2 linked regions of the Nodosilinea sp. E11 genome follow. The protein of the gene in region 1 interacts with the protein of each later gene in a pairwise test. Links are inferred from orthologs where the notes say so. Each region holds a gene or a part of one and is shown in the gene's direction. Other genes may lie near its edges.

Region 1 (15,793 bases):
GTGGAACGGAGCTAAAGCGGTTTTTCACCGCAATGGCAGTATAGCTGTCGATCAATTTGATATTTTCTGCGTGCAGCGATCGCAAAACTCAATTGGAGCCCGATCGGCTAGCCAATGCCAAGTTTTACCCCATCTAGGTTGGAACTATGGCAGTCAATCCAACTAACAAAAATTGGGTGTGTCGTTGTAATGCAATACAGCAACACACCCAACCGCAAAAATAGCTAAACCGTCGCCCTAAGGCGTACCTCCAGGGGTCCCAGGTGCTGCCGGATCAGCAGGATCGGTGGGCTCAACAGGAACCCCACCGGGTGCGGGTTCGCCAGGATCAGGGGCGGTAGGTTCTGGGCCACCGCAGGCAACCCCAACTATAGATAAACCTACAATTAAAGGTAGCGCAAGCAACTGTTTAAACGTCATGGAGATATCTCCTTGATTGGGTTTGGATCATCGTTTGCCGGTGCCAGCGAGGCTAAGCCTCGCTTTCTAAGCGTGCAGCCTAAGCCTGGAGTGCTAAGCAGCACTTTGACAGTGACTTGAGGAAACTCCTCTGACAAAGATATGACATTTTTGTATAGATAATGTTAAGCACTAAAAATTTATGTCTTTAGGTATAGTGCTCAGAGTTCTAAAGTCTAATGCCAAGTCTGAATCATATAATCCCAATTCCCAAAAAGCTTGCCTGTAAGGGCATAGGCGTAGCCGCGCCAAAGGATCTATTGCCTTCGCCCTGCTAATATGAAGTCCAATTAATTAACCAACAGAAAACGGCTTGCCTATCATTCCTGCAGAGGCGGGAATTTATCCTGGAGTCACTTATCCACAATGGATTCCCTCGGAAGTGGGAATGACAGATTAGGAGCATTTAAGCGGACCTGATATAAGGAGATTTTTGGAAAAGAATCTCTCCACTGTCTTCGGCGACTGTAGCCACCGTAGGGCGGGCACTGCCCACCATTAGGGAGAAAGTTTTCCAAAAGTTGCTTACATCGGAGTACCCAAGCAAAATTGGGTACAAGGGGGACGAGATTACAACGTCTTGGTTTCCATCGGCAAAAATACCGTCAGCACTTCGCCTGCCTGGGGCCGCTGCCGCACGATCAGCTTGCCGCCCAACGCCTGAAATAGGTTTTTGGTAGCGTTGAGGTTGAGGCTCAGGCCGCCGGTTTCGGGTTGAAACATCAACAGTTGCCCCAGGGCCTTAAAGGGCGACGAGAAGGGATCGTGTTCGGGCTTAGACTCGGCACTGCCCTCCGGGGGCTGCGACTGAAACTGGAGCTTGAGCTGGTGCCCTGCCAGGGTGACAGCCAGTTCAATGTGGCTGTAGGGGGGCAGGCTGTGGGTGAAGCGGTCGATTAACCCGGTGAGCACCTGGGTGAGCATGGCCGGGTCGCTGTTGACCATGGGTAGGCAGGGGGGCACATTGACCGTCAGGCTAAGGTTGCGGCGGCTTGCTTGCTGCTGCCAGTGGGGAATGGCGTCGTCGAAGAGTTGGTTGAGAGAAATGGCCGACAGGGGCGATCGCGGTCTGGGGGCGCGATCGGTCTCTAGCTCTACGGCGCGAAAGATGAGGCTAAAGCGATCGATCTGTTGGGTGCATTCGCGATCGATCAACCGCAATCGCTTAGCGACCTCGTCGCCAACGTCTTTGCGCTTGAGCAGCGATCGCGTCAGGGTGCGAATGGTGGTTAGGGGCGTGCGAATTTCGTGGGCCATAGCCTTTAACAGCTCGGTGTCGGGGCTGTCTTGGCAGGGTGGCCTCGGGTCTGGCTTGGGCGGAGCCGTGTAGTGAGCACCACCAACGTGAGGACTGGGGTCGGTCTGAAATGCTGCGAGAGTAGGCCGGGCCGGGAGTGCTAAAGACGCCAGCGCCCCAGCAGAACTGTGAGATTCTGCAGCGACATCGACTTGCACCTGCTGACGCAGTTGGGTCATGAGCAGGTGGCTGTAGCGAGTTACGAGGCGGTAGTCGGGCGTGACAGGTGGAAACTGGTCGATCAGGCGATCTAGGGCTGGCACCAGCGGGGGACGAATGGCGACAACGCGATCGCGCAACTGCTGCCAACCTTGCTCTACCACCGCTGGATCAAAGGAAAACTGAAACTGGGGCAACCCATTGGCCCCCTGCCCCAACACCAGCAAAAGGCTAAAGTTGCGGGTTAGCAGTAGACAAAACCGCTCTTCTCCAACGGGGTCGTGGCTCGCTAAGGGCACCATCTGTAAATCACAGGCTGGGGCTGCTGTCGACCCTCTGCCTTGGCCAGGCAAGAGGGGCCGAGTGACGGAGAGAATCTGCTCTAACTGCTCAGGCACCAGCAGCCAGTGGGAGAGCCGCTGCCCTAGGAGGCGATCGGGCAATACTGGAAATGGCCCTGACAAGACTCCTCCCATCAGGGGCAGTAGCTCACTGGCTTGAGCAGCCGTTGAAGCGCCCGGGGGGGGAACATCAGGGGGAAGTTCTATCAGTAGCCGAATCAGGGCCGCCAGCCCACTCAGCCATTCTTGCTCAGCCTGTCTATGAAAAACGCTGGAGCTGCCACCGGGAAAACCCAGCGCTGCCCCCCGCCCACGGGGAGCCTCCTCTGACCTGGGGCCAAAGGAGGTTTGGTGCTCGTTGAGCAATTGACTGAGGGGTAGAAACTGTTGCACCAAGGGTTACCTGCCTCTGCAATAGGCTAGCCGTGGCACCTAAACCACAGCGGGTGGGTTGTCTACAGCAGACAACCCAATGTCTATTACGAGACTAAGCCCTTAGCGCCAGATGGGGCTATGGGTAGAACCGAACGAAAACCCGGCCATGACCTAACCAAACCAGCTAGAAGGAATCGCCTCAACCTCGACCCGCTCAGGACTATGACGGCGCTGCCAAATTTCAGGCCGACCCAGCAGGGCTTCAATGCCCTGGTGAATGAGCTGGTTGATCTGAGCATGCTGCTCAGAGGAATAGCAGTGGCCGGTGGACTCCAAACCGCAGGCGGTGCCGCTGTCCATGGTGACATAGACCACGGGCAACCGCGCGAGCACATAAGTCGTGAGCTTTTGCCGCAGTTCAGGAACGGCAAAAACCTGACGGTACTCGTAGAGCGGATAGGCGGCTAAAATGTCGTCAATTTTGTCTGTTACGATTGGCAAAGTTAAGTTGACAATGGTTTGGGTCATTGAATTCAGCTCCAGGGATGTCTAGTAGTGAAACCGAGGGATATTACTTGTCCTGACAGGCAGGGTTACTTGTCCTGACAGGCAGGGATCAAACTAAAAAAGCAGAGAAATGGCGACTCATTGGATGAAGTGTTGGTGAATTAGGCCTTTTGCTAGTCCTCAATTCGGCTCAGAGATTGCCTCAAGAAAACAATTGCAGCTCAGTCAGCACGAAGGTTCTAAATCATTGAATTGAACGTGTCCCAGCGATCTCAGGTATTCCCCATATAAGCGTGACAATGGCGATCGCCCTATCTAAGTTTTAGAAAGAAATAATTTTTCTCTTGCAAATGATTATGAAAACTACGTAAAGTGAAGTCTTTCTCAATCCTTGTTGTTTTTGGCGTAAGTGTTTGTCTCATGGTTTATTACATTGTGTAATCTGGGGGCCAAATGTTTAGGTTTTGGGCTAGCTAAGCAGTTGATCTGAGGGCAGTGTTGCAACAGGTTGTTTTATTAGTCGTGGGGGGTATGCACCCGCCCAGCTACACCGGCCAGATCCTCTCTACCATTGCCAGAGATGAGGTGCTGGGTCAGCTCAGGCGAGTCGTGTGTGCGCCCCAGCGGTCTGGGGATGTGCTCTCGGCCTATGCCCTACGCCAAGCCCTCGACAAGGCTGAGAAAGCATCCCTTCCCGAGCCGGAGCTAGGGCTGCTCATCTGGGCGTTTAGCGCCGGGTGTGTGGGGGCAGCGGCCCTGGCGGCCCACTGGCAGCAAGGCCGAGGGCCGGTGCTGGCTCTGTTTATGGTGGATGGTTGGGGGGTGCCCCGCCCGCCCGGGGTACCTGTGCATCGTCTCAGTCACGATCGCTTCACCCACGACAGTTCTCGCTGGTTGGGGGCAGGCGATGAGGATTTCTACGCCGACCCGGCGGTACCTCACCTACACCTGTGGCAGCAACCGCAGACCACTAATGGCTGGGCCACCGCTGGGCGCGATCGCGAAAGCCTGACTGCGGCAGACTTTCTCTGCCGGCGATCGCGGGATCACCTCTGCCGCTATGGCCTAAATATCAACGGGCCATAACCCGAGGTCTAAACTGGGCTTTAGGGCCATAAACACCCTAGCCTCTGCTGCTAATATGAAGGGAATTGTTGCTCATTTAACAGCTTTTCCTGCCTATTTCTGCAACGTCATTCCTGTAAAGCAGCGGCGGTGAGCTAATTCACCGCTCGTGTGGCCTCAAGGGGAAACGGTCTACCTTACTTTTCTTCTGAAGCAATGCACTCTAGCCCAACCCAAGCACCCGCCGCTATGACGACAACTCCCGTTGCTACTCCTAACAGTGTTCTTGTGCGCCGCGCCTCCGGGGCCTTTGCTCTGATTGATAGCCTGAGACGGCATGGGGTAGAGCATATCTTCGGCTACCCCGGTGGGGCGATTCTGCCTATCTATGATGAGCTGTACCGGGCTGAGGCGGCTGGGGGCATTAGCCATATTTTGGTGCGCCACGAGCAGGGGGGTGCCCACGCCGCTGACGGTTACGCTCGCGCTACGGGCAAGGTAGGGGTCTGCTTCGGCACCTCTGGGCCTGGGGCTACTAACCTGGTCACAGGCATCGCCACCGCCCAGATGGACTCGGTGCCCATGGTGGTGATTACCGGTCAGGTGCCCAGCCATGCGATCGGTAGTGACGCCTTTCAGGAGACCGACATTTTTGGCATTACCCTGCCCCTGGTGAAGCATTCCTACGTGGCCCGGCGGCCCGACCAAATTCCTCAGATGGTGGCGGAGGCGTTTTATATTGCCCAGACCGGTCGCCCTGGGCCGGTGCTGATCGATATTCCTAAAGACATTGGCTTAGCCGAGTTCGACTACGTGCCCGTAGAGCCGGGCCAGGTCAATCTGCCGGGTTATAAGCCCACCATCAAGGGCAACCCCCGCCAGATCAACCATGCCCTGCGGCTGCTGCGCCAGAGTGAACGGCCTCTGCTATACGTAGGCGGCGGTGCCATTACCGCCAATGCCCATGCTGAGGTTCTGCGGCTGGCCGAATACTTTCAAATTCCGGTAACGACGACGCTGATGGGCAAGGGGTCGTTTGATGAACACCACCCCTTGGGCCTGGGCATGCTGGGCATGCACGGCACCGCCTACGCCAACTTTGCCGTCAGCGAGTGTGACCTGCTGATTGCGGTGGGCGCTCGCTTTGACGATCGCGTTACCGGCAAGCTCGACGAATTTGCCGCTCGTGCCCAGGTCATTCACATTGACATTGACCCAGCGGAAGTGGGTAAAAACCGTAGCCCCCAGGTGCCGATTGTGGGCGATGTCAAGCAGGTGTTAACCACCCTGCTTCACCGCTTGGAAGAAGAGAACCAGGTGCCACCCCCCAATCAAACTAAGGCCTGGCGCGATCGCATTGACCGCTGGCGACGTGACTACCCCCTGGTGGTGCCGACCTACCCCGACGTGCTGTCGCCCCAAGAGGTGATCTTCGAGCTGGCTACCCAAGCTCCCCACGCTTACTACACCACTGATGTCGGTCAGCACCAGATGTGGTCGGCCCAGTTCTTAAAGAATGGACCTCGCCAGTGGGTTTCTAGCGCTGGTCTAGGCACGATGGGTTTTGGCATGCCTGCGGCGATGGGAGTGCAGGTGGCGCTGCCCAACGAGACAGTGATCTGCATTAGCGGTGACGCTAGCTTCCAGATGAACCTGCAAGAACTCGGCACCCTGGCCCAGTACGGCATTCCGGTGAAGACCGTGATTGTCAACAACGGTTGGCAGGGCATGGTGCGCCAGTGGCAGCAGGCGTTCCACGGCGAACGTTACTCGTCTTCAAATATGGAAGTGGGCATGCCTGACTTTGAGGTGCTAGCCCAGGCCTACGGGATCAAAGGTATGGTGGTGCGCGATCGCGATCAGCTCAGCATGGCCGTTGCCACCATGCTGGCCCACGATGGTCCAGTGCTGCTGGATGTACATGTGCGCCGTGACGAAAACTGCTATCCGATGGTGGCTCCTGGCAAGGGCAACCACCAGATGTTGGGGTTACCCGAGGTGCACGGCACTGGTGATGGCTATGGCCCCGATCCCTGCGTTAACTGTGGCCACCAAAACCCCTCCACCAGCAACTTCTGTTCGGAGTGTGGCACCAAGCTCTAGGGAGCGACAAACGGTCTACGACTAGCCCCCTATGGGCGCAAAAACGTTTGGGCGTTAGGGGCAAGGCTGAAGGTTTTAGGAGATTCCACCAAGCTTCAGCCTGCCCTTAAACTCGGTCTTTTTGTCGGGTGAATGGCTCAATTTTTTCAGAATGCAGTATCCTAACCTCAGTTTCATTACTGGTGTGGGTCGTTTATGTCCGCTGCGCTGAAATCCTATGTGCCTCGCCCCGTGCCATCTCGGCGCAGAACAGCCACAGCCCGTACCCGAGCTTCATTGCGTCACGGTTCTGCCGTTTTGTCGGCGCAGGTACAGCCTAGACCCCCGCAGCGGGTTTCCCCGCCGGTGGTCTTGCCAACGCCACCTAGTCTGGATAAAGCCAGTCCGGCAGTACGCCTACTGTCTCAGGTTCATCTGGTGTCTTCGGCCCTGTCGGTGGCCTTGCTAGGTCTGACCTTGGTGAGCTATGGCACATCGGTTTACGTTAACCATCAGCTGAGCCAGGCCAACCGACAGCTCAACCGTCTGCAGCGCAGCGAACAGCAACTCACCAACGCCAACGAGATGCTCAAAAACCATCTGGCCCAGCAGGTGGAGGTGAGCGCCATGGGGTTTCAGCCACCTCAACCCGGCAACGTGATTTTTTTGAAACCGGCGCAGCCAACAGCGGCGGTAGCACTGCCTAGTCAGGGGTCTACCTCAGCGCTGGGGCGCTTTGCCCTACCCAAGGTAGATGTACCCCTAGGGTATTAAGCACTAGCCCAATTGTTTACTTGCTGTTGCCCCTATGGCTAGTTCTGCCTATTCTGCCCGTCGTCGTCGTCGCCGTCGTCTTACGTCTAGCCCTCCGGTGGGCGTGGCTCCCACGACAGCTGCGACGCGAGTGCGAGTGCTGTTGGTGTGGGGGTTGTTGGTACTATCGCTCATGGCGATCGCCGGTCGCTTGGCGTGGCTACAGCTAGTGCAGGGAGACAATCTGGCCAGTTTGGCCCAACAGCAGCGCCTCTCAACGCCAGTGCAGCGGCAGTTGCGCCACTCGATTGTCGATCGCCAGGGCAATGTGCTGGCTGCTGACCATGTGGTGTATACGCTCTACGTGCACCCGCGACTGTTTACGCTGTCGATGCAGGAAGTGGCAACGGCCCTCAGTCCCCTGTTAGAGACGCCAGTCTCTAACCTGATGGGTCAGTTTAGTCGCCAGCCCACAGGCATTCGCTTAGTTGATGGTCTGTCTGAGGCCACCGTCGATCGCATTCGTGCCCTACGCATGAATGGGTTAGAGCTGCACCCGCAGCAGCAGCGATTTTACCCCCAGCAGCAACTGTTTGCCCCCATCGTGGGCTTTGTCAATTTTGATGGGCAGCCCCAGGCGGGCTTAGAGCTGGCTTACCAAGAGCAGCTCTCCCTGCTGCCCCCTAGCGACGACACGGCAGTGACGGCAGCCGAGGCCCTCTCTGATCCAGCAGTTTATGGGCCTCCAGACAGTCTTTTTGCCGAAAATGCCGCTACCCCCGACTCAGCTACCGATACCCCACCTCAGCATTGGCCTAGTGGTAGTGCCAGCCTGCACCTGACCCTCGATAGCCGACTGCAGCGGGCAGCCCAGCAAGAGCTACAGGCGGTCGTCGATCGCCATCGAGCGAAGCGGGGCACGGTCATGGTGATGGATGCCCACACCGGCGAAATGCTAGCCCTGGCCAGTGTGCCTACCTATGACCCCAACCAATACTTCCGCGCTGACCTCAGCGATCTGCGCAGCTGGGCGATTAGCGACCTCTACGAGCCAGGGTCTACCTTTAAGCCGATCAACATTGCGATCGCCCTAGAAGCCGGGTTGATTACCGCCGATGAAATCGTCAACGACAGTGGTCAGATTCAGTTTGGCGAGTGGAAAATTAGAAACCACGACTTTGTCACCGCAGGCGGACGCGGTCTCATTTCAGTCACCGATGTGCTGAAGTATTCCAGCAACATCGGCATGATTCGGATTATGCAAAAAATGCCTGCCTCCGACTACTTTGCCTGGCTGCAACAGCTCAGCTTAGATGGTCTTACCGGCATTGATTTGCCCGCCGAGGCAGCTGGGCAAATGAAAAATCGTGAGCAGTTCATCAACAGCCGGGTAGAACCGGCTACTACGTCCTTTGGGCAGGGGTTTTCGCTCTCGCCCATTAAGATGTTGCAATTACAGGCTACATTGGCGAACGGTGGCAAGCTGGTAACGCCCCACGTGGTGCGCGGCATGATCGCCCCCGATGGCCGAGAACTGTGGGTGCCCGATCGCCCTCAGCCCAAAACTATCTTCTCGCCCCAGACCACTGAGCAGGTGCTGACCATGATGGAAGCTGTCGTGGCCACCGGCACCGGTGATTCGGCGAAGGTGCCTGGCTACCGCATTGGGGGCAAGACGGGCACAGCGCAAAAAGCGGCAGCGTCGGGGGGGTATGGCCGGGGTCGAGTGACCAGCTTTGTGGGCATTTTGCCGATCGATGCGCCCCGTTACGTCGTGCTGGCGATCATTGATGAACCCCAGGGTGACGATGCCTACGGCTCCACTGTCGCCGCTCCTCTCGTGAAAAAAGTAACTGAGGCGCTGGTGGTTTTAGAAGGCTTGCCTCCCACCGACAACTAATGTCTAGGCCTTGAAAATCAGGCCCTAAAAATTAGGCTCTGAGACCATACCGCCCAAGTTTTCTACAATGGCTCGGGTGTTGGCCACCATCATGTTCAAGTAGCTATCGCCCTCGCTGCCGGGAGCCCCAATCGAGTCAGAATATAGCTCTTGGGAAGCCAGCCTAACGCCAGCCTCCTCGGCCACGGTGCGAATCAGCTGGGGGTTGATGGTGGTTTCGGCGAAGATGGCGGGCACCCCCAACCCCTGAATAGAGGCTACTAGCTGTTGCACGGTGCGGGCGCTGGGTTGTTCTTCGGTGCTGAGGCCAATTAGGGTGCCGACTACGTTGAGCCCGTAAGCCGTAGCGTAGTACTGAAAGGCATCATGGGTGGTGACTAGCTGCCGCTGCTGGGCGGGAATGGTGGCGGTTTGAGTCTCAATCCACTCGTGAAGTTGAGTCAGTTCGGTGATGTAAGCCTCGGCATTAGCCGTGAACAAGGCCTCGTGATCGGGGGCCAGCTCAATTAGCTCGTCGCGAATCGCTTCGACCATGGGCACTGCGTTACTGACATCGCCCCAAACGTGGGGATCGGGCACTGTGCCGTTGCCGTCAGCTAAATCTAAGGGGGGGACCACTTCGCCCACAGCGACCTGACGAGCACTGACCCCGGCGGCGTTGAGCAGACGAATTAAGTTGGGTTCTAAGTTGTAGCCATTGTAGAGAATCAGGTCGGCTTGCTCAAAAGCAATGGTATCGGCGGGCACGGGTTCGTAGACGTGGGGATCAGCTCCGGGCTGCAAAATACCGGTGAGATCGATCTGTTCGCCGCCGACCTGGGCCGCCCAGTCGGCAATTAAGGTGCTGGTGGCCACTACAGCTGGGCGACCGTCGGCGACCACCGCTGGAGGAGCCGATGCCCCTCTTTCGGCGGAGTCGCAGCCGTTTAATCCTAACCCTAGGGCCATTACCACGGCGGCCAGGCTTCCATACTGTGAAAGTAGATTATTTCGTTGCATTGACTGCATTTCATATTCCTTTCATTTTTACGATACAATATTTTTCATATTCCTTTCATTTTTGAAGAGTGTCTTCCCTCTATGGGGATGCTGGTCAGGCCGAAGGAGTCGCCGCCGCTGGCTTTCTCGGCCATAACGTTTCCCGGTGGGAATTAAACCCCGATTGGGCTACAGATTATCTGCTGGAGGTAGGTTTATGGTGGCTGTTCCTAAAATGATGGTTGACCACCTTAGTGTCAACTACCGTGACGTGCAGGCCTTGCGCAACGTCAACTTAACGGTACGAGCCGGTAAGGTGGTGGGCATTTTTGGTCCTAATGGTGCGGGCAAGAGCACCTTGATCAAGGCGATGCTGGGGCTGGTGCCAGTGGTGACTGGGCGCGTGACCTACGGCGATGACATTCTTGCCCACCAGCTTGACCGGGTGGCCTATGTGCCCCAGCGATCGCAGATCGACTGGACCTTCCCGGCCACGGTGTGGGATGTGGTGATGATGGGCCGAGTGCAGAAAACCGGTTGGTTGAGACGCTTTTCGGCTAGTAGCCGTCAGATTGCCCGAGAGTCGCTAGAGCGAGTGGGCATGGCGGAGTTTTGCGATCGCCCCATCGGAGCGCTCTCGGGCGGTCAGCAGCAGCGGGTGTTTCTGGCCCGTGCTCTGGCTCAGCAGGCTGAGATTTTCTGCTTTGACGAACCCTTTGTGGGGGTTGATCAAAAGACTGAAACGGTCATTTTTGAGATTTTTCGCGAGCTGGCCGCGGCAGGCAACATCGTCATGGTGGTCAACCATGACCTAGGCGAGTCAATTACCAACTTTGATCAGCTGGTGCTGCTCAACAAAGAGCTGATCGCCGCTGGTCCCCGCGACTGGGTACTCACCCGCGACAACATGACTCGCGCCTACGGCGGCCATGTGGGCTTTTTTGGCCATGTCGCTTGAGATGGCGGTGTTGAACTTGGCGGTGCTGGACTGGTTTTTTGAGCCGCTGCAATTTGCCTTTATGCAGCGATCGCTGGCGGTGGCGATCATGGTGGGCGTGATTTGTGCGGTGGTGGGCAGCTACCTGATGGTGCAGCGCCTGGCCCTGCTAGGAGATGCCATCAGCCACTCGGTGCTGCCGGGGCTGGCGATCGCCTTTTTGCTGGGAATTAACATTTTTGTCGGGGCCTTTATCGCCGGGGTGATCAGCACCGTGATGATTGGGTGGATCCATACGCGATCGCCCATTAAAGAAGATGCCGCCATGGGCATTGTGTTTTCGGCCTTCTTTGCCTTGGGCATTACCCTAATCACCACCATCCAGCGGGATAACAAAATCGACCTCAACCACTTTTTGTTTGGTAATATTCTCGGCGTCACCGCTGGGGATGTACGAGATACAGCCATTATTGCGGTTTTGGTGCTGTTGGCGGTGGCGTTACTTTACAAAGAGCTGCTGTTCTATAGCTTTGACCCCCTGGGTGCCCAAGCCGGCGGCCTGCCCACCGGGCTGCTCAACGCCGGGCTAATGGTGCTGATTGCCCTCACCGTGGTGGCCAGCATGAAGGTGGTTGGGGTGATTTTGGTGCTGTCGCTACTGATTGCACCGGGGGCGACGGCCTACCTGCTGGTGCCCCGCCTGCACCAAGTGATGATTTTAGGAGCGGCGATCGGGGTCTTCTCCAGCGTGAGCGGCATGTACTTGAGCTACTACATCAACTTGCCCTCAGGACCAGCCATTGTGCTGGTGGTGTCTACACTGTTTGCGGTGGCGTTTTTGTTTGGCCCCCGCTACGGGGTGCTGGTGGGGCCAGGGCGCGATCGCCCCTGGCGACGACTTCAGCGCCTCTGGCGACCCAGATCGTCTTAAGCAGGGTCTTGGATCTGGGTCTGGTAAGGAGCGAGGGCATTGTCTAGGGCAGGGAAGAACACCGGGGATGTAAATAACGGCGCAAAGAACTGCACCACCGGAATATTTTCTACACGGGGTAAAAAGTCGGATGGGATGGGGCCATCGACCTGACGGCTGAGCACGCCAAACCCAAGGCGTTCGCTGCGGGGCTGCCAGTTGGGGGCGGTGCGCTGAAGCCAGTCGGTAAAGTCAGTGGCATTTTCCATACTGAGCACCAGGTTGGTGATTACCTCGGGGGGCGGCAAGGCCTGGGTAAGGTCGTCCATATCTGCGGGTTGAGTGACCCAGGCTTGCTCTAGCAGGGCTTGGCGCTGAGCGGGGGTCTGCCAGGCCAGGATCGCGTATTTAGCTGGGGTTTCAGGCCAAGGGCTGACGTCAACCGGTTGTCTGGTAGAGAGGGCCAACATACCTTGCTGAAGGTCGCCACCGTGGGGCTGCCAGTCTTGAGCAGCGGCCGCCAGATCGCCCAGCCACCAGCGGAGGCTACCCCTAGCTTGGTGTAGAAAGCGCTCTAGGGTTGGGTCTTCGGTCTGTTGCAGCAGTTCGCCGTAGATCTGCTCAAGGCGATTGAGCACCGCTGGGTACAGGTTAGCGAAGGGGTTCACGCGCATCAAGGGGCTGGTCAGCAGGGTTGGATGGCGCACGATCTCTAGGGCTAGCGCCTCGGTGGCGCAGTTAACATCGCCGGTTTGCAGACAGGCGACGCCTAGGCCAAAGAACAAACCCATTTTGGCGGGCACTAGGGCGATCGCCTTGGTAAACGAGGCTCTGGCATCGGCGGGCTGACCATTCTCGATCTGTAACCAGCCCAGGTTGGCGTGGCCAAATTCTTGGTAGGGCACTGCCTGGTTACCGGCCTGAAACCAGGCGATCGCGTCGTCTAGCAATACCTGACGCAGATCTGGGTCGTCGCCCGATCGCAAAGACAACTCCCCCAAGTTGTAGCCCAGTTGATAGGGGTAGTAGGGCTCCCAGGGGGCCAGGGTGTGGGCCTGTTCGAGCTGAGTGGCGAATCGATCGATGTCCGGGGGCTCGTCGGTGAGGGCTGAGAAGCCATTGCTGGCAGTGCTCCAGGCCCGATGAGTGGGCATTATCCCCAGGCTCATCGCCAGGGCGAGACCCAGGCCCACCCCTGCTAGCCAACGGTGGCGAAAGGGGCCAGATGGGAGGTCGGTGGTGCTAGCACCGGGATGAAACATACGGGCCAGCACAGCGAGGTAGAGAGCGAGGCTACCAGCGATCGCGGGAATGTCGAGTTGGTAATCGGTCAGACTGATCATCCCGAAGGCGAATAGCCCCCCTACGAGGCTCCAGGCGAACACTGGCGGCAGCCCCGCTGGCGTGGTCTGAGCCCCCTGGCGCATCCATCGCAACACCAGCAGGATTAGCGCTGCCCCCAGAGCCAACGGCACAACTATGCCCCAAAGCCCTAGTTCGCCCCACAACTGTGCTGGGGTGCTGTGGAGCTGAAATTGAAGCTCCGCATCGCGCCCGGCCCAGTGGGGGCGGTACTGCTGATACACTAGAGGCACGCTACCCGGTCCTACTCCAGTGAGAGGATGGTTCAGCCCCATGCGCCAACCTGTGACATTGGTAACCACTCGGTAGGACAGTTCGCCCCCGGCAAAATTGCCCTGGGCCAGGTTGCCCAGCATCTGCCGCAGCCGAGGGTTGGCAACCAAGCCCAGCACCAGTAACCCCAGCGCAGAACCGCCTAAGCCCAGGGCCAACGGCTTGGGCAACCGGTTGTAGATCAGAGAAATGCCTACCGCAATGAGGCCGGTGACCATGAGTGCCAGCCAGCCGCCGCGCGAGCTGGTGGTGTAGAGATTTAGCAGGCCCAGCACTACCCCTGTCAGCCACAGCCAGCGCTGCCAGCCCCGCTCGACCCAAGCCAGCGCTGCCAGCAGGGGCAACACCAGCACTAAATAGCCTGCTACGTAGTTTTGGTGGCCAATCGGCTGCCAGTTGCGCAGACTCGTGAGCCCAAAGTTAAAAGCTTGATCGATTCCATAGCCCTGGAGCGTGGACAACCGGGCCAGCTCGGGTCGATAGATCTGAGTTGTCCACAGTACTAGGCTGAGCAGAATGAATCCCAGGGCAATGTAGCCCTGCCAACGCAGTAGGGTGTGCAGTCGCTGAGGGTAACGCAGCCAGCCGCCGAGAGCATAGATCGCGGCGATCGCCCCTATCGCCGCCCAGCTATACCATCGCGCCTGAGCTGGAAACTCGGCCCCCAGGGTAGATACCACTAGGCCGACCACTGCCAATAACGCTACCCAGTCAAAGCCATTGCCCAGCTTGGCTAAGGGTCGATGCCACAGTTGCCACAGCAGCCACAGCATCGGCAGGGTGAGGCCCACCTGCCACAAAAACACCCAGGGCCACGACACCATTAAGGTGCTGCTGCCCGGTATGAGGGTGAACAGCGCATAGAATGTCGCCGTTAGTAAGGCCAGCAGTGTGCCGTCGCTGGGGTCTTGGGCGATGGGTTTGGGCTGGGAAAGAGCGTCCTCGGGCATGGCAAAGAAAAGAGTAGAGGGGTAAGGGGTTGGATAGTTAGCGATTGGGGTGCTTGTGGTTAGTAAAGTATTCCCGCAAGCATCTCCGGCAGAAAAAGGGGGCTAAGCAGCAAGCCTGTGGGGCTGTTCGGCAGATTAATTCTGGCAGACTAATCTAGATCCGAGAGGCGAAAGCGATTGTGGGTGGGGTGGGGCAGCCCTAAAGCCTGAGTTCGCAGGGTTTCAATGCGGCGATCAAGGGAAGGAAACTCGCGGGGCCAGGCGGGGAAGAGGTTGAGCTTGGCTACTAGGGTATAACGCTGAAGGTTTTGCGGCGTCAGCATGAGCGTGATTTGCTTAGCCTGGTAGTTGCGGTAGGCAAAGGTCAACGCACTCCGATATCCTTCGTCTGGGTGGGTGATCAGGGATGTCAGCCACAGGCGCAGGGGCTGGGTGCGCAGACTTTCTTCTATCAGTAGGGTGTCGAGATCTGGTAGTGCATCTTGAGGCTGGGGTGGGGTAGCAGCATAGCGATCAGGGTTGAGCCAGGCAGCGAGCAGCCGTAGCTCGGGGGGCTGCTGGCCTAGGCGCAGATTGTGCGTTACTAACTCTAGGGCGGCGGCGGGATCAGAATCTGCTAAGAGCAACCCCGAAACCACGGGCCGCAGCAGGTTGGGATCGACCTCTATGATGGGTTGCTCGGTCCACCAGGCCAATAAGGTGTGGGTTTCATAAAGAGTGGCAAAGCCAGGCTCGCCGGGAGCGACGTCTCTGAGTAAAACATCATACTCGGCCAGGGTAGCCTGTACCACAGCGGGGTAGATGGCTTGATAGGGCTGCTCTTGCCACTGGGGATGGGTGAGGGCAGCGGGGTTAACCAGGGCTTCTAGGGTAAAGGCGGCAATGGCTGCTGCATCGTTGCCCTGTCTTAACAGCACGTCGCCCAGCAGCCAGTAGCCATAGTGGCGGTGGCGGGGCAACAGCTGCACAGCGCGGGCGGCGTAGGGTAGAGCAGTGGCCGGGTCGGTGGTCTGGTGCAGCACCGCCAGGTTGTGGTTAAACCAGGCATCGTTGGGGGCCGCCTGCTGGGCTTGCTGGGCATAGTCGAGCATGAGCGATCGCACATTCTCCTGGGTTTCTGACTCACCCAGCACCTGCTCTAGCCCCCACAGAGCCTCGCTAGCCACCGCTGAAGCAGTTGGATCCCAATGACTAAGGCGGTAGGCCTTGTACCAGCGGGTATCCGCCAAATTGAGCTGCTGGCTATAAAAGGCCCCATCGGCCAACGCCCCAAAGGCTACGGTGAAGGTAAACGGTAGCCACAGGGGCAGAACTAGCCCCAGCCCCAGGGTGACGGCCAGCCGGGTTGGCGAGGCTATGCCCCACCAGTGCCGCCGTTGCCTAGGGCTGGCAAGGGCGGTCTGATCTGGCAGGTAGCGATCGCCCAACGCCAGCAGCAGCACCAC
Region 2 (15,788 bases), 1.2 Mb from region 1 along the record:
GCTGGTTCCTGCGCTACGTGACCTACGCGATTGTGGCGGGCGACCCCAACATCATCTCGGTCAACGTGCGTGGTCTGCGCGAAATCATCGAAAATGCCTGCTCTTCAGCGGCGACCATCGTGGCCATTCAAACCATGAAGGCAGCGTCCCTGCGCTACGTGACTAACGATGCTGAAGCGCGGGATTTGGTGGCCCAGTACTTTGACGTTCTGCTGAGCGAATTCAAGGCTCCAACCCCCTCTGACAAGGTGCGGCAGCGGTCTTCTAACGACCTGCAGGGCCTACAGCTGCCCCAAATCTACTTCAACGCTGCCGAGCGTCGGCCCAAGTATGCGATGAAGCCGGGCCTGTCGGCGGTAGAGAAAAACGATGTGGTGAAAGCGGCCTACCGTCAGATCTTTGAGCGCGACATCACCCGGGCCTACTCCCTCTCGGTCTCCGACCTGGAATCGAAGGTGAAGAACAGCGAAATCTCCATGAAGGAGTTTGTGCGTCGCCTGGCCAAATCGCCCCTATACCGCAAGAATTTCTTTGACCCCTACATCAACAGCCGTGCCTTGGAACTGGCCTTCCGCCACATCCTAGGTCGTGCGCCCAGTTCTCGCGAAGAGGTGCGCCACTACTTCTCCATCGTCTCTAACGGTGGTCTGGCAGCTCTAATTGATGCCTTGGTGGACTCAAAGGAATACGCCGACTACTTTGGCGAAGAGACCGTACCCTACCTGCGCGGCCTGGGCCAAGAAGCCCAAGAGTGCCGCAACTGGGGTCCTCAGTTTGAGCTGTTTAACTACAGCGCGCCCTTCCGCAAAAAGCCGCAATTCATCACCCTGTTTGCGGCCTACGAGCAGCCTCTGCCCGACCAGCACCCCTACGGTTCTGGCAACGACCCGCTGGAAATTCAGTTTGGGGCGATTTTCCCCAAGGAAACCCGCAACGTCAGCGCTACGCCGGCCTTCTTTAACAAAGATACCCGCCGTATTCTGATTCACCGGGGTCCTGGTATTAACAACCAACTGAGCAACCCCGCCGCCCGACCTGAGAATCCAGGTTCGCTAGGGGCCAAGGTGTTCAAGCTGGATCAAATTCCCAGAACGGGCAATACCCAGAACAGCGTTCGTTACTCCGAAAGCTCGACTCAAACGATCATTAGCGCAGCTTACCGTCAGGTGTTTGGCCGCGAGGTGTACTCGGGTCAGCGCTCCAAAGTCGCTGAGATCAAGCTAGAAAACGGCGAGATTACCCTGAAGGAGTTCATTCGGGCGATCGCCAAGTCCGAGTCTTTCCGCAAAACCTACTGGTCATCGCTGTACGTGATGAAGGCGGTGGAATACATTCACCGTCGCCTGTTGGGTCGCCCCACCTACGGGCGCAAGGAAACCAACGCCTACTTTGACATCTGCGCGAAGAAAGGCTTCTACGCCCTAGTCGATTCGATTATCGACAGCCAGGAATACGCCGAAGCCTTTGGCGAAGATACGGTTCCCTACGAGCGCTACCTAACGCCGAAGGGGCTGTCTCTACGCAGCATGCGGGCGGGCAGTCTGGCCGAGAAAGGCATGGTGCCTGTGGCCGACACCACCGTACCTCGCTTTGTAGAACTGGGTGCCGTTACTGAAGATCGGGCAATTCCCGAAGTGCAGCGGCGCTTGAACCAGGGGGTTAATCGCCAGCGTCAGCAGACCAAGGTGTTTAAGCTCACCTCTCTAGCCGACAAGCCCAACCTCAAGCTGGTGACGGCCGCCGCCTACCGGCAAATCTTCGAGCGCGATATTGCTCCTTATATTGTCAAGAGCGAGTTCACGGCGCTAGAAAGCAAGCTGGGTAACGGCGAAATTAACCTGAAGGAGTTTATTGAAGGTCTGGGTACCTCGACTCTTTATATCAAAGAGTTCTACGCCCCCTACCCCAACACCCAGGTGATCGAGTTCGGTACCAAGCACTTCCTAGGACGTGCCCCCTTAGATCAGGCGGAAATTCGCAAGTACAACCAGGTGTTGGCCAGCGAAGGAATTCGCGGGTTTATTCAGTCGATGCTGAACACCCCTGAGTATGCCGACAGCTTTGGGGAAGATACGGTGCCCTATCGCCGCTATCCCACCCTGCCGGCGGCCAACTTCCCCAACACGGAGAAGCTTTACAACCGCTTGACCAAGCAGAATCGCGATTTAATCGTGCCTAGCTTTGTCAGCGCCAAAGCCACGACGAATGTAGCCGACTTGCCGCTGATGGCGGATGCCGTAGCTACCCAGGCTGCAACTACAGCAGCCCTCGCCGCTACCGTAGGACGGTCTTCAGTTGAGGCGGAGGTGTTGTCAGTGGCGGTGCCAAGCACCCGCTTTTACCGCCGGTCACCCGGTGCCAGCCCTGAACAGATCGATCAGGTGCTCACTGCGGTCTACCGCCAGGTAATGGTGCTGCCTGAAGGGGATATTTTGCCTGAATGGCGATTAGCGGAGGCAGAAGCTTTGGTGAAGAGCGATCGCATTACCCTGCGTGAGTTCATTCGCCAGCTGGTGCAGTCCCCGGCTTACCAGGAGCGGTTCGTCGCCGCTTATCCAACCCCTAAGCTGGTCGCCATCATGGCTCGTCAGCTGCTGGGGCGAAACCTGGAGGCAGACTTGGCTGACTACCAAGCGATCGCGACCAAGAGCGGTAGCATGGCCGTTGCCGAAGCTATGCTCAGCTCTGCCGAGTACCTACGCTACTTCGGTGAGCAGGGCGTTCCTTACCGTCGCGCCTAAGCTGTGACCAGCGAACAGAGGTAGCAACACTACCTCTGTTCGCTGTGATTAATAGCATCAAGCGCAGTCGGTAGTTCTGGCTAAACATTGGCCTAAAAATTTCGCCAGCTAAATTAGGTAACGAAGTATGAAGCCCAGGCTCTAAATTGAGCTAGGGCCATAGTTTTTGTGGGATAGGGCTGTGTGTACGCGGCCCCAAAATCGCGTTCCCATCGGCCTTCGGGAAACCTGAGGAAAACTATTACAAAATATTTCGCGACTTTGAAGAAGGCTGACGCAATACCGGACAATTAATCGGGAAGGTTGCCAGGTCTGAGGTTCTACATAGAGTTAGCTCTGGCCCTAAACCCTTAAATGCCAGTTTCAATTCATCTGGTCATATTTTTCGGAGGAATCCATCAATGAGTATTGTCACGAAGTCAATCGTGAATGCCGATGCTGAGGCTCGTTACCTTAGCCCCGGTGAGCTAGATCGCATCAAGGGCTTTGTCACCTCTGGTGAGCGCCGTCTGCGCATTGCTCAGGTGTTGACCGAATCCCGTGAGCGCATCGTCAAGGAAGCTGGCAACCAGCTCTTCCAAAAGCGCCCTGACATCGTTTCTCCCGGTGGCAATGCCTACGGCGAAGAAATGACCGCTACCTGCCTGCGTGACATGGACTACTACCTGCGCCTAATCACCTACGGTGTGGTTGCTGGTGATGTGACCCCCATCGAAGAAATTGGTCTGGTGGGTGTGCGCGAAATGTACAACTCCCTGGGCACCCCCATCCCCGCTGTGGCTGAGTCTGTGCGCTCCATGAAGGCTGTGGCTACCTCGCTGCTGTCCAGCGATGACGCCTCCGAAGCCGCATCCTACTTCGACTATGTTGTCGGCGCTATGCAGTAGTCGCGATCGCGCTACTTCGTCGATTCGTTGTTGAGATTACGTCAGTTCTAAGGAAGCTTCACCAATGCAAGACGCAATTACTTCTGTTATCAATTCCTCCGACGTGCAGGGCAAGTACCTGGACGGGTCTGCTCTAGACAAGCTCAAAGCCTACTTCCAAACCGGTGAGCTGCGCGTTCGTGCCGCTAGCACCATCAGCGCCAACGCCGCTGAAATCGTCAAGGAAGCCGTGGCTAAGTCCCTGCTGTACTCTGACATCACCCGTCCCGGTGGCAACATGTACACCACCCGTCGCTATGCGGCCTGCATCCGCGACCTCGACTACTACCTGCGCTACGCCACCTACGCCATGCTGGCTGGGGATCCCTCCATCCTGGATGAGCGCGTGCTCAACGGCCTCAAGGAAACCTACAACTCCCTGGGTGTACCCATCGGCGCTACCGTTAACTCCATCCAAGCCATGAAAGAAGTGACCGCCAGCCTGGTGGGCGCTGACGCTGGTAAGGAAATGGGCGTTTACTTTGACTACATCTGCTCTGGCTTGAGCTAGTCCAGGCTCATCCATTGCGCTTTGGCCATTGGCCAGAGCTGACCTAGGCCAGAGTCAGGGGCGAGTGTTGAAGACACTGGGTTGTGCTTTACTGTCTTCCTGCTGTCTAAGCATTGGCTTTCGACTCTGGCTTTTAAGTCTTTGCACCAAGTCCAGCTCGGAATCTGTGGTTTTCCTAGCGGCAAAGCTCCACTTCTGGACTTGGATTTGGTTTACATCTGTCCAATGAGATAGCAGGAGAGTTTTCGGCCATGCGCATGTTTAAGATCACCGCTTGTGTTCCTAGCCAAACTAGAATTCGCACCCAGCGGGAACTACAAAATACCTTCTTCACCAAGCTAGTCCCCTACGACAACTGGTTTAAAGAGCAGCAGCGCATTCAAAAAATGGGCGGCAAAATCGTCAAGGTTGAACTGGCCACCGGTCGCCAGGGTGCCAATACTGGTCTGCTCTAATTGGTTTTGCAACCGGAGACCTGCTTTAGCAGAGCATCTAAGAAATTTTTTTACTGCGTTACTAAATAATGCTGTGATACGTGCAGGGTTAGCCAATGGGCTGGCCCTGCCGTTGTGTTTTTGGCGAAGGCTCTCAGGTTAACTATTTTTGTGAGTTTTGGGCCGTTTAGAAATCACAAAAATAGTTGCCTCCGCTATACTTGGCCGTTGAACGACTTGGCCTTAGGGCAGGCGGGGTAGCAGGGTGAACATTGCGCGATTGATTCCATGGATTGACCCCACGGTAAGTCAGTGGTCAGCGGAAGCCCGCTGGCTCCGGTGGCTCACCTTTGTATGGCTAGGAGCTGGGCTGCTAGTGCTGTTTTCTGCCTCCTATGCGGTAGCCGTCGTTGAGCATGGCTATGGACTGCACTACGTGATGGTTCAACTGATGTGGGTGGTGGTTGGGTTAGTGGTGTTCAACCGGATTGTACATACCTCCCTAGATCGGTTGATCCAGGGTTCAGGCATTGTGCTGCTGGTGTTGGTAGGGCTGGTAGCCCTGACTCTCATCCCGTCCCTGGGGGTGACCGTGAATGGGGCGACTCGTTGGTTGCCCATAGGCCCGTTTATGATTCAGCCCTCAGAGCTGATCAAACCCTGCCTAGTGTTACAGGGGGCGCGGCTGTTTGGCAGCTGGCATCGGCTCTCCTGGTCAACTCGTCTCACTTGGCTAGGCATTTTTGCGGCAATTTTGGGCTTGATTTTGATTCAGCCCAATCTCAGTACGGCGGCAATCTGTGGCCTGACCCTGTGGTTGATTGCATTGGCGTCGGGGTTGCCCTATCTATATCTGCTGCTGACCTCAGGGGGCGGACTCTTAGCGGCGGTAGTCAGCATTAGTCTCAAGTCTTACCAGCGCGAGCGAATCGTTTCTTTTCTAAATCCCTGGGCTGATCCGGGGAATAAGGGCTATCAGCTCGTGCAGAGTTTGTTGGCCATTGGGTCTGGTGGGTTGTGGGGCCAGGGGTTTGGGCTGTCTGAGCAAAAGCTGTATTCGTTGCCCATTCAATACACCGACTTTATCTTTGCCGTATTTGCTGAAGAGTTTGGCTTTGCGGGCTGTCTGGTGCTGCTGCTATTTTTGGGCCTATATGCCTCGCTGGCCATGTTGGTGGCCCTGCGGTTAAAGCAGCCTCTATACCGGCTAGTAGCCGTGGGGGCAATGGTCGTTTTGGTGGGTCAAGCGCTGCTGAATATGGGAGTGGCAACTGGAGTGCTGCCGACCACGGGGCTGCCTTTTCCGCTGCTGAGCTACGGAGGTAGCTCAATGGTGGCTAGCTTGGCGACAGCGGCGCTGCTGGTGCGGGCCGCCAGAGATATTAATCTTGATGCGCCAGTGCCTTTGCAGCGGCACCAATCAGCGGCTGGCAATCAAGCGCGATCGCCCCTGCGGGTTTTAGACGGTGGCAACGCTTTGTCTTAAAACACGTTTTATCCCCAATCCGAATTGCATAACCCCAATTCCCAACCGGCCAAATCGTAGGGGCGCATGGCATGCGCCCGTCTGAACCGGGGGTAACTAAACAGGATTTAGTGTTACCTGATAAACAGAAGTCTGAGAGCAGGTTGCCAGATTGTTACAATGGTGAATGCCTTTGCCTTTCGCCACCTTGGTTAATGTTCCAAAGCCTTCAGCTTTATCTCTACGAAATTGCCCAATGGGCCAATCAGCTCGTCAATGCCCAGTTGACTCAGGTGTCGTGGATTAGCCTCTCGGTGGTAGGGCTAGCGGGTTTGCTGACGAGTCTGTCACCCTGTCTGCTGTCGATGCTGCCGATTATGGTGGGCTATATGGGCGGCTATGAAGCGGGGAACCGAAGGGGGGCGCTGGTGCGATCGCTCTCCTTTGCCCTTGGTCTAGCCACTACCCTGGCGCTGCTGGGTCTGATCGCTGGTTTTTTTGGTCTAGTGTATGGTCAGGTCGCCTGGGGCTTACCCATTGTGGTAAGTGTGGTGGCGATCGCCATGGGGTTAAACCTGTTAGGGGTTATGCCGTTGGCGCTACCCGCTGGGGCAGGCCCCACCTTCGAGCGGTGGAACCTGCCCCCCTGGCTAAGGGCCTACGCCCTCGGCCTCACCTTTGGCATTGTGGCATCGCCCTGTAGCACCCCAGTACTGGCGACCCTACTGGCCTGGATTTCAGCGACGAAAGACCCTGTATTGGGGAGCGCTCTGCTGTTGGCCTACGCCGTAGGCTACGTTACCCCTTTGGTGCTGGCGGGGACGTTTACCGCCAGTCTGAAGCGACTGCTGGATCTACGCCAGTGGTCGAGCTGGGTAACCCCGGCCAGCGGAGCGCTTCTGCTGGGGTTTGGCGTGTTTTCACTGCTGTCACGGCTGCTGCCAGCGACGTTGGTGTAACGGTGTTGGTCTGTTTTGAGGAATTATATGGCTGCATCTGACACTTCACCACCGACGATTAAAGACGGGGTGCGCAACTATTTTCAGCAAGATTTGCTGCCGCTACTGGCCGATCTGCGACTAGCCATTGTCTTGCTGCTGGCGATCGCCGCTTTTAGCATCAGCGGTACCGTGATTGAGCAGGGCCAAACCCTGGAGTTTTACCAGACCAACTACCCCGAAGATCCGGCCCTATTTGGGTTTTTGAGCTGGAAAGTGATCTTGACCAGCGGCCTAGACCACGTATACCGCACCTGGTGGTTTTTGGCCCTGTTAATTGTGTTTGGCGCTAGCCTTACCGCCTGTACCTTTACCCGCCAGTTTCCTGCCCTAGGAGCGGCCCAAAAGTGGAAATATTACACCCAGCCGCGCCAGTTTCAAAAGCTGGCCCTCAGCGCTGAACTCTCAGCCACCGATCTAGATTCTCTGGCCGCAGGGCTAGCTCAAAAGCGCTATCTCGTCTTTCGCGACGCTACTCAACTCTACGGGCGCAAGGGCATCGTGGGCCGCATTGGCCCCATTGTGGTGCATGCCAGCATGCTACTCATTTTGTCAGGGGCCATTTGGGGCGCCATGACCGGCTTTTTTGCGCAGGAGATCGTGCCTAGCGGCGAGACCTTCCAAATTCGCAACATTTTTGACGCTGGCCCCTGGGCCGCCGCCCAAATTCCCAAAGACTGGTCGGTGCGGGTCAACCGCTTTTGGATTGACTATACCCCCGAAGGCAATATCGACCAGTTCTACTCTGACCTCTCAGTCTTAGACTCAGCGGGGGATGAAATCGATCGCAAGACGATTTTCGTCAATCAACCCCTACGCCACAGAGGAGTAACCTTGTACCAGGCCGACTGGGGCATTGCGGCGGTGCAAGTCAAGCTAAATAACAGCCCAGTGCTGCAACTGCCGATGCAGCCCCTAGAAAACGACGGGCCTCGCTTTTGGGGCACCTGGCTGCCCACCAAACCCGACATGAGCGAGGGCGTCACCCTGCTGGCCAGCGATCTCCAGGGTTCCGTACTGATCTACGACAATGCTGGACAGCTTGTGTCTACGGTGCGTAAGGGCATGGCGGCAGAGGTCAACGGTATCCGGTTGTCCCTAGTGGACGTGGTGGGAAGCACTGGATTACAGATCAAGGCCGACCCCGGCATTCCCTTGGTATACGGCGGGTTTGGGCTGCTAATGCTGGGAGTGATCATGAGCTACGTGTCGCATTCTCAGGTGTGGGCGCTGGCAAAAAATGGCATCGTCTACGTGGGCGGCAGAACCAACCGAGCCCAGGTAGCCTTTGAGCGGGAGCTGCTAGCGCTCTTAGAAGACCTATCCTAGGATGCAGAAACTCCAGAACTCAGCATCGGAAAAATAGGCGAATCACCCAACCCGGAGGTTATCCTGATAGGCGAATCCTGGGATTGCTCAGAGTTTTATGGCCTGCTACCAAAAGGCGGCCGCCTGAACGTCGGCTAGGCTCTCAGGCCGTCTAAGCGCCTGGGCCTAGGGACAACGCTAGAGATCAAGCTATTCACTAACTCCCCACTACCGAGCGACCATGACCTACCTTGGGCTGAAATGTCACGCGGCGATCGCCGGTTCAGAAACCTGGCTAGGGTCAATGCCCCTGCCCCTAGGGCAACTGTTGCAAGAACCGATTACGGACCCGGTCGCTATTTTTCTGACCATTTTGGCCATCATGCTGGTGGCTCCGCTGCTGGTTGAGCGACTGCGGCTACCGGGCATTATCGGACTGATCTTATCTGGGGTCGTGGTAGGCCCTTACGGGTTAGGCATTCTAGATCGCGACCCCACGATTGTGCTGCTGGGCACTGTGGGGTTGCTATTTCTGATGTTTTTAGGCGGCCTTGAAACCAGCCTTGACGATCTCAAGCGCAATGCCGATAAGCCGATTATCTTTGGTTTAGCCACCTTCGTCGTCCCGATGGCGCTGGGAACCGCCGTGATGATGGCTCTCCAGTACAGCTTTTGGGCCTCGATCCTGGTGGCCTCCTGTTTTGCCTCCCATACCCTGGTAGCCTTACCGGTGCTCAACAAGCTGGGGATTATGCGTCACCCGGCCTCTACCGCCACCCTAGGCGCTACCCTCATTACCAACGTGCTAGCGCTGCTGGTGCTGGCGGTGGTGGTCAGGGCCGATCAGGGCGATCTCACCCTGGGCTTTTGGCTCTTTTTAATTCCAGCCCTAACGATTTACACCTTTGCAGTGCTTTGGGGCATCCCCAAGCTAGGCCGCTGGTTCTTTAAAAAATTTGGCCACGACGAAGGGGCAGAGTTTACCTTTGTGCTGGCTGCCCTGTTTGTGGCCTCTTACCTAGCCAGCCTGATTGAGATTGAACCCATCGTCGGGGCATTTCTGGCAGGGGTAGCTATTACCCAAATTATTCCTCGGCTCAGCCCTCTGATGAACCGAGTGCAATTTATTGGCAACACGCTGTTTGTGCCGATTTTCTTGATTTCAGTGGGCATGCTGGTGGACCCATTTATTTTGATTCGCCAGCCAGAGTCGATTGTGCTGGTAGCCATCATTGTGCTGACGGAGTTGGCCAGCAAATTTGTCGCCGCCTGGGGGGCTGCCCGCTGGTTCAAATGGAAACTGCCCAGCACGATGGTGATGTTTGGCCTGTCGATGGCCCAAGCCGCCTCGACCCTAGCGGCGATTACCATCGCCTTCGACATTGGGTTAGTCGATGAGATCGTGGTAAATGCGATTATCGTCATGATTTTGGTGAGCTGCGTGCTGTCGCCCTGGGTAGTCGCTCGCTGGGGTGCACAGATCCAGAGTCCGACCGCTGACGCGGAGACACTAAGCGAAGAAGGCCAGGATACAGAGACCATACCCACCCTGGGGCAGCGTATTTTGATTCCGGTGGCGAACCCCAGTACTGAAGATAATCTGCTCCAGCTGGCGATGATTCTCACCAAACGTGTAGGGGGTACTCTGTTGCCCCTACACGTGCTGCCCGATCGCAATCAACCCATTGTCGAGGCCGAAAGGACTCGCCAGCTGCGTCTACTCGACACCGCCGAAGCCATTGCCCACGCCGCGACGATTCCGGTTGAAACCATTGGTCGCATCGACGACTCAATTGCCTGGGGCATTTTGCGTACCATCCAAGAACGCAATGCCGACTTGCTAATTTGCGGCTGGAAGGGGTTTTCGACCTACCAAGAAAATTTCTTTGGTAGCGTGATCGACACCATCGTGCGATCGGCAACCATTCCGGTACTGATCAGCCGATTTCCCCAGCCAATTGAAAACACGGAGCAAGTGGTGCTGGCGATTACCGGCAGGCAGGCCAACCTGAGCCAGGTTAAAAGTACCCTAGCCATTGCCCAGTGTCTTGCGGAAGAGCTGAAGGCACCGCTCCACGTGGTGCAGATGGCCGTTGGCTCTGGCCGCGATCGCGAACTCACTACCCTGCTCCAAGATCAAGCGATCGCGGTACAGCCGACCCATGGCAACACGGTTAGGCGGGTATCCGAGGTCATTAGACCCAATACTCTGCTAATCCTAATTGCCAGTACCTACAGCGTCGGCCAACCTGCCCTGGGTCGCGAACCCGAGGCCATCACCCGTGCCAATTGGGATACCAATGTCATCATTGTGAACTTCCCCGCTACCCCCACCAAACGGGCCTAAGGCTGAGCACGCAGATAATTGAGAATTCCCTGGGCGATCGCCTGGCCCATCTGGGCCTGCCAACGGGGGTCGCGCAGCTTAGGGGCATCGAGCGCCCCGGTGACAAAGCCAATTTCGATCAGGGCAGCGGGCATTGAGGTGCGACGCAGCACTAAGAACCTGGCCTGGCGCACGCCGCGATCGTTCATCGCCATGGTGCTGAGCACCTGGTTTTGCAGGACGGTGGCTAACACACGCCCCGAATCTGAGTAGTAGTAGGTTTCTAGCCCATTGACCTCAGGCCGCTGCATGTTGACCGCATTGGCGTGAATGCTGACAAACACAGTGGCGCGGGCCGACTCAGCCATATCGGCCCGGGGCTGGAGGTCAACCGTCTGATCGACTTGGCGGGTCATCTGGACTGCAACACCCTGGGCTTGCAGAGCCGCCGCTGTGTGCTGGGCCACGGCCAACACCACCCCTTTTTCTTGCAGGCCACCAATGCCCACAGCGCCTGGGTCAGCCCCGCCGTGGCCAGGGTCGAGCATCACTAAAAACTGCCTCTGAACGGCTCGCTGAACTGGGGCCGCAGCGGGCGCAGCCACGGGTACTGCCGGGGTCGCCGACCGGGCAATGGGGGGCGGCGCAGAGGCCGAGTTCACCACCGGCAGTACGACGGTAGTCGGTGGCGCGGCAATCTGGCTGGGGGCCATCCCCAGGGGGGTCACCCAGATACCGCCGCTAGCCAGGGGAGTAATTTGCCAGTCGGGGCTGTGTCCATCCAGCGTCAGGGTGATGCGAATGGCTGGGGGCGCGGTGGCAAACTGGGTCAAGCTCCAGCGATGGATACCGTAGCGCCCCTGGGGCAGGGCTTCGGGGGAGAGGCCAGGGGCAATCGCCGCATCGAGCAGATCGATCACGAGCTGGCGCGCTTGGTTGCCATCGCGGGTGCGATAGACCTGGATCTGGGGCGCAGCTCCAACGGTCGGAATGAAGAACCCTTCGGGAGTCGCCTGGACGCCACGTAGCACAGTAGCCGTAGCCCTGACCGCCGCTGGCGTAACTTGATTGCGGCTGATCAGCGCCGGCAGCGGGCGATCGCCTGCCACCACCAGGGGACGCAAGGCCTCAGCCTTAGAAAAATCCGGTGCTTGCAAGCCGTGATCGACAGGCTCGACGGCAGTTGTGCCGGGCAGTTGCACCACCCACTGTTCGCGGGTTAGCCCCCATACCTTGACCTGTTTAGGGTCGAGGTCATAGCTAGGGTTAAGCTCTAGCACCATACGAATGGTTTGGGCGTTGGCTTGGGTGACCCGCACCGCTGCCACCGCACCGCCCACCAACTGATCGCCCAGGGCGTCTTCGGTCAAAACCCCTGGCAGGTCAATCACTAAACGACGAGGATTGCTCAGCAGACTGACCTGGGGCTGAACACCACCCTCAGTAGTGAATAACAAGCGGTTTTGGCCCGTGTCAAACTCCCAGGTTTGCAGGCGCGCGGTCGCTTTAGCCGGCAGGCCACCAAACAGGCACACCCCGGCTACTCCTACTACCCCAGTAAACAGCTGCTTTAGCCGCAATCGAGCGGATCTCCCCACGCACCATACCCTTCAGCCCGGTTCTCTGCCCCACGGGGACAAAGCCTGCGATCGCCCATCCGTCTGACCATAGCCCTAAGATCTATCTAGATCGGAAAAATAGTCGTGTAATTGGCTTAAATGGCTGAATTGGCTTAGATATTAGCTCACTTTTGCCAAAGCAATGCCCCCAATTCAAGGCAAGGGCAGCTAAGGGAAGATTCCAAAAACGGGAACAAGCAAAAACGGGGCACTTTTGCCAGTAGCCTATGGATCGACCACCCCAAAAACACCCCGCTTATTTAGATGCATTAAGCTAACTTTAGCTTGACCTAGAAATTGGCACTATTCAAAACCAGCGCTAAAAGAACGAGGGCTGGTGACGAATCAGGCTGAGGAACTCTTCGCGGGTTTTAGAGTCTTCTTGGAACACCCCTAGCATGGCGCTTGTTACGGTCCAAGAGCCAGGCTTTTGCACCCCGCGCATCACCATACACATGTGGCTGGCTTCAACCACCACGGCCACCCCTTTGGGGTCCAAAATTTCCTGCACCGCTTCGGCGATCTGCCGGTTGAGGCGCTCCTGCACTTGCAATCGGCGAGAATACATTTCCACAATGCGCGCTAGTTTGCTCAGCCCCACCACCCGCTGGTTGGGAATATAGGCCACGTGGGCGCGTCCCATAAAGGGCAGCATGTGGTGTTCACACAGGCTAAATAGGTTAATGTCTCGCACCAACACCATTTCGTTGTGGCCCTCATCAAAGATAGCCCCGTTGACCAGTTCTTCGAGGGACTGCTGGTAGCCGCTGGTGAGAAATCGCATGGCCTCAGCGACCCGCTTGGGGGTTTTGAGCAGCCCTTCCCGCTCGGGGTCTTCGCCCACCGAGAGCAGCATCGTGCGCACGGCATCGCTCATATCTTCGTGGCTGGTTTCGGGGATGGGGTATTGATCGGCCTCTTGCCGGTAGCTATGGGTGCGATCGGGCCGAATGGTGGGCTGAACGATCGCCTTTTGCCCCGTGCTCTTACCGTTGGCTTGATCGTTAAGGCTGTTTGAGGATGCAATAGTCATAGGGGTTCTAAATACTCCAGAGGTTCAACAAAAGTAGGGCCACTCACTGAGTTAGCCAGGTCGCTACAGGGAAAAAAACTTGCTACAGGGCACCGCCTGCGGGCATCAGGGTAAGGTCTTCAATCACCGCCTGGGCAGGCAACTGAATCGTGTGCAGCACGGTTTGTGCCACGATTTCTGGGGTCAGCATAGAAGATCGGTCAAACTCCGCCTGTACCGTATCGGTATCCCAAATGGGCGTGTTGACGGCCCCTGGGGAGATGGTTACAACTCGAATACCATGGGCGCGCTCTTCCGCCGCCAGCACCCGCGACAGGGCTACGATGGCGGATTTGCTAACGGTGTAAGCACCCCAGTCTGGAAAGGCAGACTTAGCGGCAATGGAGGCAATGTTGACGATGGTGCCACCGCCGCCCTGCCTCAGGACCGGTACAACTGCTTGAATACACTGGAAAATGCCAGTGACATTCAAATCCATCACCCGCTGCCAGTCTGCCAAGGGCATGGTGGCGAGGGGTCCCGTATAGCCCATGCCAGCGTTGTTGACCACCACGCTGAGGGGACCAAAATCAGCTAGCACCGCCGCTAAACGAGCCTGCAAGCCATCCATCTCAGCTAGATCAACGGCGTAGGCTTTAGCCACAACCCCATAGCTAGCCAGCTCTTCCTGCACCGGTTTCAGGGTGTCTAAGGAGCGGCTGACAAGGGCGACATCGTAGCCAGCTTGGGCTAGGGCTAGGGCGATCGCTTTGCCGATGCCACGACTGGCCCCAGTTACCAGAGCGCGGCGCGGCAAATCAGAAGATACAAGAGTTTGCAATGGTAAGTACCAATCAACAAAAAGCGGAACAGCTAGCGCCCCAGGTCAGAACGAACCACCCCAGGCACCTCCTAGGGGACTAAGGGCGGGCTAGGCACTTTGCTTATGTTAACAAATGTAAACAGTTTATTAACACGGTATCCGCTGATAAACACTGGGGGCCTTAGGTGACCCTACTGCTGTCCCAAGACGGAAAAATAAACTCAGCATTAACTCCTTCATAGATAAACATTGACAAAAATCGATGCAAGCCCCCAAGTAAACTCTGGTGAGTCAAACCCTTAGCTGGTTGGTCAGGTCACTCTAGGCGACTTCAGCGAAGACACCAATCTGGCGATACTTCTGATAACGCAACTGTTGTAAAGCCGTGGGTGTGAGCTGAGACAGGCTGCTCAACTGCTCTCCGAGCGCCTGCTTAAGAATCTCGGCGGCTTGGATGGGGTCGGCATGGGCACCGCCTACTGGCTCGGGCAGTAGTTCATCTAAGATACCCAGTTGCTTGAGATCCCAAGAGGTAATTTTCAGCGCTTCGGCGGCCTCCCCAGATCGGCCTGCATCTTTCCACAAAATGGCGGCACAGGCTTCAGGGCTGGCCACAGTGTAAACCGAATGCTCAAACATCATCAGGCGATCGCCCACGCCAATGCCTAGGGCACCGCCCGAGCCGCCTTCCCCAATGATGGTGCAAACGATGGGCACCGTGAGGCCAAACATCTCTCTCAGGTTGTAGGCGATCGCCTCGCCCTGACCCATTTCTTCAGCCTCAAAACCGGGATAAGCACCGGGAGTATCAATAAACGTAATGATTGGCATTGAAAAGCGATCGGCGTGACGCATCAGCCGCATGGCCTTGCGGTAGCCGCCCGGCGACGCCATCCCAAAGTTGCGGGCGACATTGTCTTTGGTGTCGCGCCCCTTCTGGTGACCCAAAATCACCACGGGCCGACCGTTGAGTCGGGCCACACCGCCCACTAACGCCGGGTCGTCTTTGCCCGAGCCGCGATCGCCGTGCAGCTCAATCCAGTCGTCGGTAATGGCCTGAATATAGTCGAGCGTGCTAGGGCGACGTGGATGACGGGCTACCTGAAGCCGCTGAGCCGGTGTGAGGTTAGAAAAAATTTCTTGGCGTAGGTGAGTCGCTCTGGCCTCTAGCTGACGCAGCTGGGCCGACACATCGACATCATTTTCTTCGGCCAGTTCTCGAATTTGGGTGATGCGGGCCTCTAGCTCGACCAGGGGCTTCTCAAAAGACAGCAAAATAGACTTGCGTTCGGGGGGGGCCATAGCCAGAGGAAAAACAACTAAACACGCCAATAGCGAGCCAAAATGATTTGGTTACCCAAAAAATTCTCGCCCGTCTGCATTCTAGAATACCAAGCCCGCGTCCCCCTGCCCAAGGTTAAAACCCAACCCCAGCAGGGGGGTAATTCCCCTAGGAAAGCTCGACAGCCAGGGGGGCACCGTTGAGGTCGAGCAGCGGACGAAACCCATGTCGCCGCGATGCTTGACCAATCATGTCCATTTTTTCGAGGGTGATCTGGTTTCGACCCCACGAAAAGTTGGTGTACCACTTTTCAAATTCCAGCAGCATAGCCTCGGCAAAACAG

Evidence for each region.
Region 2: the proteins of RRF56_RS14550 (region 1) and RRF56_RS19560 interact in binary tests that used the Escherichia coli proteins (3 or more experiments, as listed by UniProt). The link is inferred for Nodosilinea sp. E11 from one-to-one orthologs.

The regions. Positions count from the first base shown.
Region 1 is NZ_CP136520.1:2,756,314-2,772,106, reverse strand. Bases 6,602-9,515 are described here. They hold RRF56_RS14550 (penicillin-binding protein 2), read left to right. Parts: upstream 6,602-7,093; coding sequence 7,094-8,938; downstream 8,939-9,515. Other genes in these bases: RRF56_RS14545 (metal ABC transporter solute-binding protein, Zn/Mn family), read right to left, coding at 8,963-9,515; RRF56_RS14555 (hypothetical protein), read left to right, coding at 6,602-7,059. Also shown: RRF56_RS14575 (HAMP domain-containing sensor histidine kinase), read right to left, coding at 1,030-2,649; RRF56_RS14570 (late competence development ComFB family protein), read right to left, coding at 2,803-3,159; RRF56_RS14565 (hypothetical protein), read left to right, coding at 3,637-4,224; ilvB (biosynthetic-type acetolactate synthase large subunit), read left to right, coding at 4,453-6,306; more of RRF56_RS14555, read left to right, coding at 6,502-6,601; more of RRF56_RS14545, read right to left, coding at 9,516-9,937; RRF56_RS14540 (metal ABC transporter ATP-binding protein), read left to right, coding at 10,134-10,874; RRF56_RS14535 (metal ABC transporter permease), read left to right, coding at 10,876-11,784; RRF56_RS14530 (O-antigen ligase family protein), read right to left, coding at 11,781-14,348; RRF56_RS14525 (O-antigen ligase family protein), read right to left, coding at 14,498-15,793. UniProt on the Escherichia coli protein: Essential cell division protein that catalyzes cross-linking of the peptidoglycan cell wall at the division septum. Required for localization of FtsN.
Region 2 is NZ_CP136520.1:3,913,931-3,929,718, reverse strand. The notes cover bases 4,079-6,987. They hold RRF56_RS19560 (FtsW/RodA/SpoVE family cell cycle protein), read left to right. Parts: upstream 4,079-4,877; coding sequence 4,878-6,098; downstream 6,099-6,987. Other genes in these bases: RRF56_RS19555 (cytochrome c biogenesis protein CcdA), read left to right, coding at 6,293-6,987; RRF56_RS19565 (phycobilisome linker polypeptide), read left to right, coding at 4,430-4,633; apcB (allophycocyanin subunit beta), read left to right, coding at 4,079-4,178. Also shown: RRF56_RS19580 (phycobilisome rod-core linker polypeptide), read left to right, coding at 1-2,741; RRF56_RS19575 (allophycocyanin), read left to right, coding at 3,143-3,628; more of apcB, read left to right, coding at 3,693-4,078; more of RRF56_RS19555, read left to right, coding at 6,988-7,036; RRF56_RS19550 (cytochrome c biogenesis protein), read left to right, coding at 7,064-8,404; RRF56_RS19545 (cation:proton antiporter), read left to right, coding at 8,688-10,730; RRF56_RS19540 (N-acetylmuramoyl-L-alanine amidase), read right to left, coding at 10,727-12,307; GTP cyclohydrolase I FolE, read right to left, coding at 12,648-13,361; RRF56_RS19530 (SDR family oxidoreductase), read right to left, coding at 13,444-14,181; accA (acetyl-CoA carboxylase carboxyl transferase subunit alpha), read right to left, coding at 14,485-15,465; RRF56_RS19520 (long-chain acyl-[acyl-carrier-protein] reductase), read right to left, coding at 15,614-15,788.